Regions from separate parts of the Dactylosporangium sp. NPDC050588 genome, predicted to be linked through region 1. Evidence: riboswitches for the same ligand, from Rfam matches in the RefSeq annotation. Region 1 holds a riboswitch; each other region holds the start of a gene.
What was found. Region 1 has a riboswitch for cyclic di-AMP ahead of AB0I21_RS42940 (C39 family peptidase). Riboswitches for the same ligand answer to the same signal wherever they lie in the genome.
Positions count from the first base shown of each region.

Region 1 (3,655 bases):
TTCCGCGCGGTGATCTTCGTGCCGGGCTGCCAGTACTTCTCCGGCCGGTACATCACCTGCCGGCCGCCGAACCAGTGCCACGCACCGGGCTGCGGCGGATCGCTCTTCACGAAGAGGCGCTGCTGCACGGCGGCGCGCGACTCCTGCGGGACGTCGGAGCCGAACTCCACGACGATCGGCATGCCGACGCCGTAGGTCCCGCCGTTGGTCAACATCAGGTCGGACGTGACGACCGGTCCGCTGGCCTTCGCCGCCGTGGTGAAGGCCGTCTCCCGGGTCACGGGTTTGTTGTCGGCACCGACGGCGGTGACCTTCGCGGTGTACGCCGTGCCGTAGCGCAGCGCGGTGGCGGGCACCCACGACGTACCGTCTTCGCGGAACTCGCCGGCGACCCGCTGGCCCGCCGCGTCGGTCAGGACGACCTCGGTGATCTTCCCGTCGTTGACCTTCGTGCCGATCTCGGTGCTGATCGCCACCCCCGACTCGCCCGCCGCCGGGCTGACGGCCAGCCCGACCGCCGGCGGCGGAGCGGTCCACTTCGCCGCCGTGGGCTTCTTCGTCGAACTGTGACACGCCGACAGGCCCAACTGCGCTCCCACTGCGAGCGCGACCAGCGCCGCCGCGGTCCGGCTGGGCCCTCTCATGTGTTCTGCCTGTGCATGGACATGGGGGCATCGTCGTGCGCATCAGGGCGAGGCCGGGGCGGCAATACGAGTGACAATGCGAGGGACCTGGGCCCGCGCCGTGGAATTCCTACATGACGGCGTCGACGATCTGTGTTGCGAGCCCTTCCCACTTGGCGTAGGCGTCCGGGAACGCCGACCGCTGCACCATCTGCGCGGCGATGGTGACGGCCTGCCGCTCCCAGCCCGGGATCTGGGCGAGCGCCGCGTAGAACCTGCGGGCGGACTCGTGCGGGTTCATCAGCTGGTCGACCGAACCCCAGCTCGGCCGCTGCTGGAAGAGGCCAACCGAGTCGTAGTCGTACCCCACGCCCTCGTTGGGGTGCTGCAACGACCCCGGCACGTTCGGGTTCGCGAGGTTGCGCAGGTGGCTCTCCTGCAGGGCGGTGGCGATCCCCACGACGGCCGCGCGCCGCGGCAGGTTCAGCTGCCGGGCGACGTCGATGATCGCGACGGCGTTGTTCATCTCGGCCTGGGTCAGCCCACCGACGGGCGCGTGCACGGTCGGCGACGGCGCAGCCGTCGACGCCGGTGGCGTGGCGGCGGGTGCCGGGGTGGTCTTCGCCGGTGCCGGGACTGCCTTCGTCGGTGCCGGCGCGGCCTTGTTCGCGCCGTCGGCGGGTTTCCGGGCGCGGCTGCGTGAGGCCTGCCCGCCGGTCGCCGGGCGTTCGGCGTCGACGGCGAACGCCGCACTGTCCGCCGGCACGGCGGCGGGTCCGGCCGACGCCGACAGCGTCGCGGACAGGCCGACCGCCACGACGGCGACGGCGCCCACGGCGTAGCGGCGGATCTCGGCCGGCACGGGTGCGCGCAGCCGGAATCGGGTCGCGTGCCGCCCCCGCCGGGAGCGGCGCAGGTGTCGGGGACCGCGTGCGGTCGCACCGTTGAGCTGCTGGTCATCATCGGCGCCCGGAAGCATCCGGCGAGCCTAGGGAGGCCCCGGATCCGGGGTGGTGCCGGGCCTGCGAACCTGCCGACCGGACACTGGACGGGCCGCACGGGGCCGGGGCGCGGTCGGCGAGGTGCACCGGGGCACGGCGCATCCGACCGGCGGGCTGGTGGCCCGTAGGCCCGTGGCGTGCACCCGGTCCGTTCGCCACGTCGTCGTCACGCAAGGTAGCCGACCAGCGTGGGGGTTTCAGGGGTCCTCCCGCGCCCCCGATATGGTCCTCGCATCCGCCCGGCCTGCCGTCACCCACCTCGGATGACACCGCGGCGGATCCGCTGAGTCGCGTCCGCGCGAGCCGGGGAACCGAGCACCACCGGGGTGAATCCACGGGGCCAGCGCCTCGAGGTAGGGCGATCCTCCCGCCCGAACCCGTCAGCTAACCCGGTAGGCGGCACCGGAAGGAGCACTCCGTGCAGCCACTGACCCGGCATCGCCCGTGCCGCAGCACCTCGGGCACCTCGACCCTCGGCCCGGCCCGGTAGTCGCCGACCGTCACCGCACCGGCCCTCGGCCGGCGTGGCACCCCCCTGCCCGGATCACGTCCGGCACCGGCAACAGCAGCCGTCATCGAGCATGTCTGTCGAGGTACCCGTGAGTTACCTGTACAAACCCAGGCACCAGAGCCAGAGCCCCGCCCCGCCACGCTTCCGCGTGCTGCCGATCGCGGCCGCTGCGGCGGTCCTCGGGGTGACGGCGGCCGTCGGCGTGGCCGTGCACGCCTCGACCCCCGCACCGGTGGCCGACGCGCAGTCGGTGACCGCCGCGGATCCGTCCCGAAGCGGCGCCGGTCCGGCCGGGCGTGACCGGCAGCGGACACAGGCGGCGCCCGACGCCGCCTCCGCCCCGTCGAAGGCCCCCGCCGGCACGGCGACGTCCAAGCCCGCCAAGCCCACCCCGCCCGCCGCCCCGGCCAGCCCCACCCAACCGGCGGCCCCGGCGGCGAAGGAGCTCGCGTACCGGTTCGCCTGGCAGGAGAACTTCTACTACTGCGGCCCGGCGGCGACCCGGATCGCGCTGACGGCGCGGTCGATGTACCCGTCCCAGTCCGAGGTCGCCCAGAGCCTGCACACGACCGTCAACGGCACCAACTCCGCCGACGACACCACCCGGTCGCTCAACGAGTACACGAAGAGCTCCTTCTACAAGTCGCACTTCATCCCCGGTCAGTCGGCCACCCAGGCGGAGATCGACCAGATGCAGGCCGACGTCGTCAACGCGATCACCAACGGCTACGCCGTGGTCGCCAACATCGCCGGCTCCACCGTGGACGACAAGGGCAACTCGCACTCGTATCCGGGCGGCCACTACCTCACGGTGGTGGGGTACCTCGACGGCGGCAAGACGGTGAAGATCGCCGACCCCGCGGACGCCCTGGGCGTCGGGTACTACACGCTGACGACGGCCAAGCTCGCGCACTGGACCGCCCTGCGCGGATACTCCGCCTGACACGACCGTCAGCGGCTCGCGGTCAGCGGCCCTGCGCGGATACTCCGCCTGACACGACCGTCAGCGGCTCGCGGTCAGCGGCCCAGCGCGCGCACCCGGCTGGGTGGCCGGAACGCCTGGGCCGGCTGGCCGCGCAGCGCGCTCGCCATGGCCTGCGCGACGGCGGCGTTGACCGAGCCGGAGACGCCGCTGCCCACGTGGTCGTTCGGGTTGTCCACGTTCACCGCGATGCCGGCCGCCGCGATCTGCGGGGTGAAGCCGACGAACGTCTCGGTCGAGTTGTACTCGGAGCTGCCGGTCTTGCCCGCGACCGGGCGGCCGCCCAGGATGCCGGACACGTTCTCCGCCGTGCCGCCGTCGCACCTGCCGTACGCCGAGGCCCGGCTGACCGGGCACCGTGCCGCGTCGGTCGCGGCGGCCGCCACGTCGGCGCTGACCGCCTGCCGGCACTTCGGGGCGGCGGCGTCGACCGGCTTGCCGTTGGAGTCGGTGATCGACAGCACCGGCAGCGGCTGGCAGTACAGGCCGCCGGCGGCGACCGCCGCGTACGCGTTGGCGAGGTCGAGCGGTGTGGTCG
Region 1 is NZ_JBFAJA010000081.1:17,278-20,932, reverse strand. It holds gene AB0I21_RS42950 (Ig-like domain-containing protein) at 1-644, opposite strand, end outside; gene AB0I21_RS42945 (hypothetical protein) at 754-1,602, opposite strand; cyclic di-AMP (ydaO/yuaA leader) riboswitch at 1,896-2,038, shown strand; gene AB0I21_RS42940 (C39 family peptidase) at 2,224-3,078, shown strand; gene AB0I21_RS42935 (transglycosylase domain-containing protein) at 3,153-3,655, opposite strand, start outside.

Region 2 (3,655 bases), on a different contig from region 1:
GCCGAGCGGGGCGTGGACGCGTCGCTGCGCGCGATCGGTGCCGCGATCGGGGTCTCGCACGCGGCGCTGCGGTACTACTTCTCGTCGCGCGACGAGCTGCTGGTCGAGGTGTACCGGGCGCACGAGCAGGTCGAGCACGGCGCCGCGCCGCAGGACGGGGTGTCGGCGGTCCGGCTGATGGAGCGCAGCGCGGAGCGCAACCGCACGATCCCGGGCCTGGTCGAGCTCTACGCCACGCTGACCACGGACGCCCTGCAGGCGGAGCAGCACCCGCTCACCCACGAGTTCGTGCGGGACCGCTTCCGGCTGCTGCGATCGCACCTCGCCGAGCGGGTCCGCGCCGGCCAGCGCGCCGGCGCGATCGCCGCGGACATCGATCCCGACGACGCGGCGTCGCTGGTCATCGCCGCCTCCGACGGGTTGCAGCTGCAGTGGCTGCTCGATCCCGAGGCGGTGGACGTACGGCGCGCGCTGGCCCTGCTCGAGCGGCTGCTGCCATCGCCGCCGGGCACTTGACCAGAGATTCTTCCATTGGAAGAATTCGGCGAGCCGCTGCCCCGCAGCGCGAATGCGGAGGCGCAGCCGATGGTCCTTCCCGAGCAGGTCGAGCCGGCGGATCCGGCGCTCGACAAGCCCACGGCGCATGCGTCGGCGCTGCGGCTGACCCTCGCGTCGCCGCTCTACCGGGGCGCCACGCTCGCGGTGTTCCTGTCCGCGCTCGGCTTCTCCGCCGCCGCCCCGCAGATCGCGACGTTCCTGGTCAACGACCTGCACGCCTCCCTGACCGCGGCGGGGCTGTTCTACCTGACGAACCTGGCCGCGCCCGTGGCCGGGTTCCTGGTCGGCCGGCGGTCCGACCGCACCGGGCGCCGGCTCGGGCTGTTCCGCATCTGCGCGGCCGCCGGGTTCGTGGGCTGGATCGGCATCGCGTACTCGACCGAGCTGTGGATGCCCTACGTCATCAGCGCCGTCGTCGGCGGGTTCGGCGGCGCCGCGACGTCGCAGCTCTTCTCCGCCGTCCACGACGAGCTCAAGGCGCACCCGGGCCCGAACAACGACGGGGTCGTGGCCGTCGTGCGGATGGCCCTGACCGGCGGGTGGGTCGTCGGCCCGGTGGCCGGGTCGTTCCTGGCGGCGCAGGCGTCGCTGCGCACCATGCTGGTCGCCACGGCGGTCTGCACCCTCGCCCAGATCGTGCCGCTCGGCGCGCTCCGGACAGCACCACCGGCACCGGCCGGGCCCGGCGACCCACCGGCGGCCGGCCACCGCGGCCCCGGCCTGCGGGCGATGCTGCCGCTGCTGGCGTTCACCGGCCTCTACGTCCTCGTGTACGCCGGCGAGCCCGTCAAGTACGCGTACCTCCCGCTGTACATGAACGACCAGCTGCACTTCCCGGCCGGCCTCAGCGGCGCGGTCATCGGCATCCAGCCGCTGGTCGAGATCGTGCTGATGCCCGTCGCCGTGGTCGTGGCCCGCCGGACCGGCATGATGGAGCTGATGGTCCTCGGCGCCGGGTTCGGCGTGGCCGCCAACGTCTGCTTCGCCGTCACCGGCAACGCCGCCGGGCTGTTCGCCGGGCAGGTCCTCATGGGCGGCGTGTGGGGCGTCTTCGCCACGCTCGGCATCATCGTCGCCCAGCGGCTCCTGCCGACCGCCGTCGCCACCGCGTCCGCGATCTTCATGAGCTCCACCGCGCTCGCCTCCGCCCTCGGCGGTGCGGCCGGCGGCACCGGCGCCGCCGCCATCGGGCTCCCACGGGTGTTCCTCATCCCGGCCGCCCTCGCCCTGCTGGCCGTCGCCGGCCTGGCCGTCATGGCCCGCTCCACCGACCGCCACCGGTGAGGAGCCGGGCAGGTCAGTCTTGTGTCTACGTTAAGTGTGGCTTAGATCGAGCGCCGGCAGTGTGGTCCGGCGTTACGTTTGGGCCGGCCTGCCGGACATCGCCCGCCCCGCCGGGGTGGCCGGGCAGCCACCGCCGAGTTGTCGACCGCGCGGGCTCGATGCGTGCGGCCGGTGAGCCGGGGAACTAACCGGGGCTTCCCCATGGGGTGAATCCGCGCCCGCCACACCGGGGCGCGGTAGGGCGCGCCTTCTTCTCGCCCGAATCCGTCAGCTAACCCGGTAGGCGGTCAGCGAAGAAGGACTGTGCCGTGTTCAACGGACGTACGACGCTCCGCGCCTCGGTCGTCGCGCTGGCGGTGGCGGCCATGATCGCCCCGGCCTGCGCCGCGCAGGCGGACCCGACGCCGCAGGAGCTCCAGGCCCAGATCGACAAGGGCAACCAAGAGGTCGAGCACGTCGTCGAGCTGTACAACAAGGTCAACGGCGACCTGGAGACCACCCAGGCGGCGATCACGAAGCTCCGGGCCGACATGGCGCCGCTGGAGGCGACCATGGCGGCGGCGCAGGACAACGCCTCGGCGCTCGCGGTCAACGCGTACAAGACCGGGGGCAACCTCGGCACCCTGTCACTGATGCTGGGGGCGACGTCGACCGACACGCTCACCGCCCGCGTCGGCACCCTCCAGCAGATCTCGCACAGCCAGCAGCGGGACCTGGCGGCGTACACGGCGGCGAAGGGCGCGCTCGACACCGAGCAGCGGCGCCTGGACGAGACCCTCGCCGCGCAGAGCCAGCAGAAGACGGAGCTGGAGACCCGCCGCAAGAAGATCGAGGGTGACATCGCCCGCCTCGACGCGCTGCAGGCCAAGGCCGAGGCGGCCGCCGCGGCGGCGAAGGTCAAGACCACCACCCCGCCCCCGGCGACGACCCCGGCCAAGCCGCCGGCCGTGTCCGGCAACGCGGGCAAGGCCGTCAACTACGCCTGGGCGCAGCTCGGCAAGAAGTACGTGTGGGGCGCGGCCGGACCGAACACGTTCGACTGCTCGGGCCTGACCATGATGGCGTGGAAGGCGGCCGGCGTGACGCTGCCGCACAACGCCGCGCAGCAGTGGTCGAAGGTCCGCCACATCTCCCGCAGCCAGCTCGCCCCCGGCGACCTGGTGTTCTACAACGGCCTCGGGCACGTGGGCATCTACATCGGCAACAACCAGATCATCCACGCCCCGAACAGCCGGACCGTCGTCAAGGTCGCGCCCGTCGACATCGACACGCTGTACGGCTACGGCAGGGTCGCGTAGTCACGGACGGTAGTCTGCCGGGCATGCGCATGTTGCACCTCGGGCTGCGGGTCACGGATCTGGAGCGCTCGCTGGCGTTCTACACCGCGGTCGGCTACGCCAAGGTCGGCCACGTCCCGGAGACCGGGTTCGGCAGCCTGACGATGCTGCAGCTGCCCGGCGACCCGTTCGTCAGCCTCGAGCTGGTGCACGACCCCGCCCGGCCGGTCGCCGACACCGGCGCCGTCAACCACCTCGTCGTCCAGGTCGACGACCTCGGCACCACGGTCGCCGACCTGGCCGGCAGGGGCATCGCGGCCGAGCCGCCGACCGACCACGGCGAGGGCATGGCCACGTCCTGGCTCACCGATCCCGACGGGCACCGCATCGAGCTCGTACAGTGGCCGCCCGGGCATCCGGAGGGCATGACCGCGGCCGACTTCGCCTGACCGCCGGCTTCGTGCGCCCGGCCGCACGGCACGGCGGGTGGTGCGCGGAAACGGTTCGACAGGCGCGGTGACCGGCTGCCACGATCG
Region 2 is NZ_JBFAJA010000083.1:12,449-16,103, forward strand. It holds gene AB0I21_RS43485 (helix-turn-helix domain-containing protein) at 1-516, shown strand, start outside; gene AB0I21_RS43490 (MFS transporter) at 532-1,842, shown strand; cyclic di-AMP (ydaO/yuaA leader) riboswitch at 1,981-2,143, shown strand; gene AB0I21_RS43495 (NlpC/P60 family protein) at 2,151-3,140, shown strand; gene AB0I21_RS43500 (VOC family protein) at 3,164-3,568, shown strand.
Region 2: another riboswitch for cyclic di-AMP. It lies ahead of AB0I21_RS43495 (NlpC/P60 family protein); the one in region 1 lies ahead of AB0I21_RS42940 (C39 family peptidase).

Region 3 (3,655 bases), on a different contig from region 1:
TTCTGGCCCGTCGGTGCCGTGGCCTGGCTGTGCCGTGGTCCGGGCGGGCGAGTGTTCCGGATGGTCGGCGGTGTCCGGGCCGGCTGGGTGGTGCTCCTGCCCTGCCCCCGCCGTGCCGCGTCCTGCCCCCGCCGTGCCGTGTTCTGGCCTGCCGTGCCGTGTTCTGGCGGTGGCTGCCGCGGTCCGGGTGGCGGACGGGCTGGTTGCGGTGCCAGGGCCCGGGGTGTGGGTCGGTGGGTGGGGTCAGGGGCGCTGGGCCACGACGAAGAGGCGCGGGAAGGGCAGGATCGTGCCGAACGGCTCGCGGGGGTAGCGCTCGCGCAGCGCGGCGGCCACCCTGGCCCGGAAGTCGTCGAGCTCCGCGCCGGACAGGGCGTCGAAGTAGGGGCGCAGGCCGGTCCCGCTGAACCACTCCAGCACCGGGTCCTCGCCGGGCAGGACGTGGAAGTACGTCGTCTCCCACGCGTCCACGGTCAGGCCGAGCCCGGCGAGGGTGCGCACGTACCAGGCCGGCTCCCGCACCGGCGTCGCGCCGCGCGGTCCCAGGACGGTCGGGTCCAGGATGTCCGCGTCGAGGATCGGCCCGCCCGTCGGGACCTGGAACGCGAGCGTGCCGCCGTCGTCGAGCGCCGCGGCGAGCGTCGGCATCAGCGTGGCATGGTCGTCGACCCACTGCAGGGAGGCGTTGGCGACGATGACGTCCACGGAGCCGCGCTGCGGCCGCCACCCGGCGATGTCGCCGAGCTGGAACGACAGCTGCGGGGTGCCGAGCGCTGCCGCCTTCGCGAGCATCTCGGGGGAGGAGTCGATGCCGAGCACCGCCGCGTCCGGGTAGCGCGTCGCGAGGGTCGCGGTCAGCGTGCCCGGGCCGCACCCGAGGTCCACGACCGCGACCGGCGCGGTGGTCTGGATGCGCGCCACCAGCTCGTGGAAGGGCCGCGCCCGCTCCTCGGCGAAGCGGCCGTACTGCTCAGGATCCCAAGAGGCCATGCCCCAATCTTGCCGGGCATGGCCTCTTGGACGTGCTGTCAGGGCTTACTTGTGCGGTCTGCCGTAGCCGTACGTGTCGCTGCGGCCGTCGATCGACTGGACCTCGACATTTCGCCCCGTCGTCGGGGCGTGGATCATCTTGCCGTTGCCGATGTAGATGCCCACGTGCCCCAGGCCACGGAAGAACGCCAGGTCGCCGGGGGAGAGCGCGGACCGTGAGATGTGCGTGGTCTTGCTCCACTGCTGCGCCGCGTTGTGCGGCAGGATGACGCCGGCCGCCTTCCAGGCGCCCATGGTCAGGCCGGAGCAGTCCCAGCTGCTGGGTCCGGCGGCGCCCCACTTGTAGGGCTCGCCGAGCTGGGCGCAGGCGAAGGCCACCGCCGCGTTCGCCGGTGACGTGCACTCGGCACCGAGCGCGACCTTGACACCCGTGGAGCCGGTGCCGCCGGTGGTGGAGCGGCGGCGGAGCGCCTCGAGCTTCTTGACGTCGCCCTCGATCTTCTTCTTCTTGGTCTCGAGCTCGGTCTTCTGCGCGGTCTCCGCGGCGAGCGTCTCGTCGATCTTCTTCTTCTCTTCGTCCAGCTTCGACTTGGCCGACGTGAAGTCGGCGATCTCGTGCTGCTGGTGCTTGCCGATCTGCTGCAGCGTGGTCAGCTGGTCCATGAGCGTGTCGGACGACCGCGCGTTGAGCACGATGCTGAGGTTCTGCAGGCTGCCCGCGCCCTTGAACGCCGCGACGGCGATGACGTCCACGTTGGCGTTGGCGTTGGCCATGTTGTCGACGTAGGGCTGGAGCTTCTTCTGCAGCTCGGCGGCGGCCGCCTGGGTGGCGGCCAGATCGCCATTGATCTTGTTGTAGGCCTCGACCAGGTCTTCGAGCTCGTCGCCCGCCTTCTGGATCTGGGCGTCGATCTCGGCTGCTGTCGGATCTGCCTTGGCGACACTCGCGGGCGCCACGATCGCCAGCGACACCACGCCGGCGATGAGCGCGCGCAGCAAGGACCGTCCTGGGGACAAGGGATGACCCTTCTTCACCGACCGCCTACCGGGTTAGCTGACGGGTTCGGGCGGGAAGAGTGCGCCCTACCGCGCTGTGCGGATTCACCCCAAGGACCCTGGGTCCCCGGCTCGACAGCGCCAGAGCGGCGCTCGACTCGGCGGCGCTTGCCCGGCGCCGCCCGGGGTGGGCGACGGACTGCCGTGCAGGCCAGGACATAACTTAACGTGATCACCAACGAAGCGAAACCCGTGAGCGTTGTTGAATATCGATTACCCCAAAAGTCCGAATCACGGCGGGTTGTCGCTCCACATCGGACAGTGACGCACCACAGAAGATGGTGTTGACGGACACACAATTGGGGCTTGATTCTGCTCTGAGACCCGGTTAAATACACGTAACTTTATTCACCGTCGATGCACATAGTTCGCCCACTCCGAACACCCCCGGAGGAGCGTCACCGGATGTTGCGTGTCCAGAACCTCGAGGTCGTCTACGACGACGTGATGCTGGTGCTGCGAGGCGTCAGCCTGCAGGTCCCGCCAGGACGCATCGTCGCGCTGCTCGGCGCGAACGGTGCCGGCAAGACCACGCTGCTGCGGGCCCTGTCGGGCCTGCTCGGCGTCCACGACGGCGCCATCACCAAGGGCGCCGTCACACTCGACGAGAAGCCCATCCACCGGCTCAAGCCGGCCGCCGTGGTCCGCCGCGGCGTCTCGCAGGTGATGGAGGGGCGCAGGACCTTCGCCGAACTGACCGTCGAGGAGAACCTGCGGCTCGGCGCCCACACCCGCCCCAAGGGCCGGGCGGAGGCGATGGACCGCATGTACACCCTGTTCCCCGTACTTGCGCAGCGCCGCGGCAGCATCGCCGGCTACCTCTCCGGCGGCGAGCAGCAGATGCTGGCGATGGGGCGGGCGCTCATGTCGGACCCGGCGTACCTGCTGCTCGACGAGCCCAGCCTCGGACTCGCGCCGCGCCTGGTCGAGCAGGTCCGCGACCTGATCGTGCAGATCAACCAGGCCGGCACCGGCGTGCTGCTGGTCGAGCAGAACGCGACCATGGCGCTGTCGATCGCCGAGCACGGATACGTGCTGGAGACGGGCAAGGTCGTGCTCGACAAGCCCGCCGCCGAACTGCTCGCCGACGACGACATCCGCGAGTTCTACCTGGGACGGGCCGAGCGGTCCTTCCGCGACGTGAAGCACTACAAGCGTCGCAAGCGCTGGCTGTCATAGAAAAATCAGGAGTCGCCGTGCTGCGTTTCGAAGACGTCCGGCTCAGCTTCGCCGGCGTCAAAGCCATCGACGGGGTTTCGTTCACCGTCGCCAAGGACGAGCTCTTCGCCGTCATCGGGCCCAACGGGGCCGGGAAGACGTCGATCTTCAATGTGATCTCCGGGGTGTACCGGCCGCAGCAGGGCAAGGTGTCCCTCGACGGCGCCGACCTCACCGGACTGCGCCCGGACAAGGTCGCCAAGCTGGGCGTGGCGCGCACCTTCCAGAACGTCGAGCTGTTCCAGCACCTGACCGTGCTGGAGAACCTCATGCTCGGCCGGCACCACCACATCCGCTACGGCACGCTCGCCGCGATCGCGTGGCTCGGCCGGGCCCGGCGCGAGGAGATCGCCAACCGCGCCGTGGTCGAGGACATCGTCGACTTCCTCGA
Region 3 is NZ_JBFAJA010000013.1:49,083-52,737, reverse strand. It holds gene AB0I21_RS11040 (methyltransferase domain-containing protein) at 244-990, opposite strand; gene AB0I21_RS11035 (NlpC/P60 family protein) at 1,036-1,989, opposite strand; cyclic di-AMP (ydaO/yuaA leader) riboswitch at 2,016-2,160, opposite strand; gene AB0I21_RS11030 (ABC transporter ATP-binding protein) at 2,452-3,225, shown strand; gene AB0I21_RS11025 (ABC transporter ATP-binding protein) at 3,243-3,655, shown strand, end outside.
Region 3: another riboswitch for cyclic di-AMP. It lies ahead of AB0I21_RS11035 (NlpC/P60 family protein); the one in region 1 lies ahead of AB0I21_RS42940 (C39 family peptidase).

Region 4 (3,655 bases), on a different contig from region 1:
TGGCTCACCCGCCGCAGCTGGTCGACGAAGAGCTCCTGCTGCTCGCGGAACAGCTCCGCGCGCTCCGCCACGTCCGGCAGCGCCAGGATCTCCTCGACGTCCTGGTGGTCGATGCACGCGTCGATGAGCTGCATCATCAGCTGGTAGTTGGAGATCCGGAACTGCCGGAACCGGCCCAGTCCCGTGCGGCTGTCCATGAGGAAGTTCATCAGCGTCCAGCCGACCGGCTGCAGGATGTCGGTGATGTCGTACTGGGCGGAGTCCGCCTTGTCGACCGCTTCCATCAGCTCGTCGGACACGTTCGGGAACCGCGCGGCGCCGCCGAAGTGGTCGTAGATGACGCGGGCCGCCGACGGGGCCTCCGCGTCGATGATGTGGTTGGTCCGGTCGTCGCCCGCGTTGCGCAGCGTCTCCGAGTGGTGGTGGTCGAAGACGAGGTGTGCGCCGGGCGCGTAGGGCAGGTTCGTCAGGATGTCGTCGGGGCCGATGTCGACCGTGCCGTCCTGGACGTCTTTGGGGTGCACGAAGGTGATGTCGCCGATGAGGTCCAGGTGACGCAGCAGGACGGCGCACACCAGGCCGTCGAAGTCGCTGCGCGTCACGAGTCGGTGCTTCACTTCGGATCCCCTCACCCTGCGTCGGCCGGTCGACGGTTGCCCTATCGGCCGGCCGTACGCAGACGTGAGGTCTTGGCGGTGCTTACAGGAGCGAGAGGTGCACGTGGTTGGTGTGGTCGCTGGAGGGGTCTCCGCCCACGCCGCTGTAGTGGTGCCAGCCGACCGCGGGTGTCCACACCTGTTTGAACCAGATGACGTACATGACGCCGAGCCGGTCCGCGTTCTTCACGAAGTACGTCGCCAGGTTGGCCCCGTAGACCTTGTCCTCACCGGCGGCGACGCCACCGAAGCCCGACTTGGCCTGCACCGAGAAGTCGCACGCGCGGCCCTTCGGGTGCTCGTACGGCCCGCTCGGCCGGTAGCAGGACACGAACCGCTTGAAGCCCGCCGCCTGCGCCTGCTGCATCGCGTGCAGCGTGCGCATCGTGATGCAGCCGCTCGTGGTCGGGTCCTTCTGCTTGCACGACTCCGAGGACCAGCCGCCGCTGGCGTTGCGCGGCGACGGCTGCGCGAGCGGCAGGTTGGCCGACACGAAGCCGTTGCTCGGCCCGCCCGCCTGGGCCAGTCCCTTCTCGGCTTCCTTCTTCTTCGCGGCCATGACGGCGACCTGCTCCTGCTGGAGCTTGACCTCGCCCTCGAGCGCCGTCTTCTGCGCCGCCTGGTCCCGCTTCAGCTGGTTGAGCTCGCGCAGCAGGTTGTCGTTGTGGTGGGCGATCTCGTCGATCGAGCCGGCCCGCTCCGCGAAGCCGGTGGGGCTCCCGGAGTCCATCAGCACCACGAACGTGGTGAGCGGCCCCGTCCGGTACGCCGCGACGGCGATCGCCGACACCTGCTCGGTGACCCTGGCGAGGTTGGCCTCGGTCTGGGCGAGCTTGGCGGTCAGGTCCGCCTGGTTCTTCACCGAGGCGTCGTACTTGTCCTTGGCCTCGATCCACGCGCGCGTGCTCTCGTCGAGGACCTGGGCGAGGGACGCGTTGGATCCCTCGTCGCCCGTGTCGTCTCCCGGCTCGGCGGCGGCCGGAGTGGCGGCCATCCCGAAGAGGACGGCGGCCGTCATCAGGACGGCGATGATCCGCCGACCGGGATGTCGTGATGACATCTGGCTCGTTGTTCCTTCCGTCGGCCGCCGACCGGGTTAGCTGACGGGTTCGGGACGGAACGACCCCTACCGCGGTTGCCCGCGGATTCACCCCACTGTGCGGTTGGGTCCCCGATTCGCCGGTGTCGAGCCGGCGATTGGGCGGCAGTCGCGCCCGGCGCCGCGGGGGGCGGCGCCATGTCGGACGAGACCGACGGCCAGCCTACCCAGGGCGATCAGACCGCGCAGCGTACTGCCTGTCCGCCGCTGTGACGCACCTCTCGAAACCGCGCCGTCCAAGCAGGTCGCCTAAGCTTGCCGAAAGAATCTCGCGTGACGGAAATCACTCAACTGGCCTCACCCCGCCGGCAACGTTCTCGCCCGGGCGATTGTTTTACGCCACCCCGCGGTCACCCGGTGTCACCCCGAGTCACCTCAGAAAGGTGAGGTTAGGAGAACCGTAAAGATTCTTCATAAATCGATGTGATTGCTCCTGTACCGCGGTGGCGGCTGGTCGGATGGGGGCTCAGCGTCGATCTGAACGGAAGTGATCTGGTGTCCAGAGTGCGCCTGTGGGCGGGGCTCGCCGCGACCGCCGTCGTCGGTGGCGTCGTCGCCGTCTTCAACATGCTGCCGGCGTCGGCGGCCACCTGTGCGCCGGCGTGGCAGGCGTCGGCCGTGTACACCGGGGGTGCCACGGTGTCGCGGAACGGGCACAACTTCCTCGCCAAGTGGTGGACGCAGAACGAGGCGCCGCCCGGGAACACCGGCGTGTGGCAGGACCAGGGGTCGTGCGGCGGGAGCACGCCGCAGCCGCCGACGCAGACCGGGTCCGCGGGCGGGTGCAGCTTCCCGGCGTGGGTGCAGGGTCGCAACTACGTGACCGGTGACATCGTGAAGTTCACCGACGGTAAGTACTACATCGCCGAGCACGACAACCCGGGGTACAGCCCGACGATCAGCACCTGGTACTGGGACCCGTACACCTGCAACGGCGGAGGGGGCGGCACGACGCCGCCGCCGAACCCGACCACGAACCCGCCGTCGAACGGGGCGTTCGTCGTCAGCGAGGCCCAGTTCAACCAGATGTTCCCGAACCGGAACCCCTTCTACACGTACAACGGCCTGGTCGCGGCGCTGAACGCCTACCCGGCGTTCGCGAAGACGGGATCGGACGCCCAGCGCAAGCAGGAGGCGGCGGCGTTCCTCGCGAACGTGAACCACGAGACCGGCGGCCTGGTGTACATCGTGGAGCAGAACACCGCGAACTACCCGCACTACTGCGACACGAGCCAGCCGTACGGCTGCCCCGCCGGGCAGGCCGCGTACTACGGCCGCGGGCCGATCCAGCTCAGCTGGAACTTCAACTACAAGGCCGCCGGTGACGCGCTCGGCATCGACCTGCTGCGCAACCCGAACCTGGTGCAGACCGACCCGGCCGTGGCGATGAAGACCGCGCTCTGGTACTGGAACACGCAGACCGGCCCGGGCACGATGACGCCGCACAACGCGATGGTCAACGGCGCCGGGTTCGGCGAGACGATCCGCAGCATCAACGGCAGCCTCGAGTGCGGCGGGCGCAACCCGGCGCAGGTGCAGAGCCGGGTCGCGGCGTACCAGCGCTTCGTCGGCATCCTCGGCGTGGGCGTCGGAGCCGGCTCGCTCAGCTGCTAGTCGCCGAAGACCAGGAGGGCGCCCCGGGGAGTGGGGCGCCCTTCTCTTTTGTCCAAACGGTCACGGCAGGTGCTGGCGGTACTCCTGCAGCGCGCGGCGGGCGAAGACCTGCTGGAACGTGGCGACCCGCTCCGAGCGGCCGCGGCCGATGAAGCTGACGAACCAGTGCAGCACCGCGGTGACCCGGTTCTTGAAGCCGACCAGGTAGAGCAGGTGCACGGCGAGCCACATGAGCCAGCCGACGATCCCGGAGAAGTGCAGCTTGCCGACGCTCGCCACCGCCGAG
Region 4 is NZ_JBFAJA010000060.1:2,018-5,672, reverse strand. It holds gene AB0I21_RS35575 (exopolyphosphatase) at 1-602, opposite strand, end outside; gene AB0I21_RS35570 (hypothetical protein) at 700-1,716, opposite strand; cyclic di-AMP (ydaO/yuaA leader) riboswitch at 1,726-1,862, opposite strand; gene AB0I21_RS35565 (glycoside hydrolase family 19 protein) at 2,251-3,369, shown strand; gene AB0I21_RS35560 (NAD(P)/FAD-dependent oxidoreductase) at 3,430-3,655, opposite strand, start outside.
Region 4: another riboswitch for cyclic di-AMP. It lies ahead of AB0I21_RS35570 (hypothetical protein); the one in region 1 lies ahead of AB0I21_RS42940 (C39 family peptidase).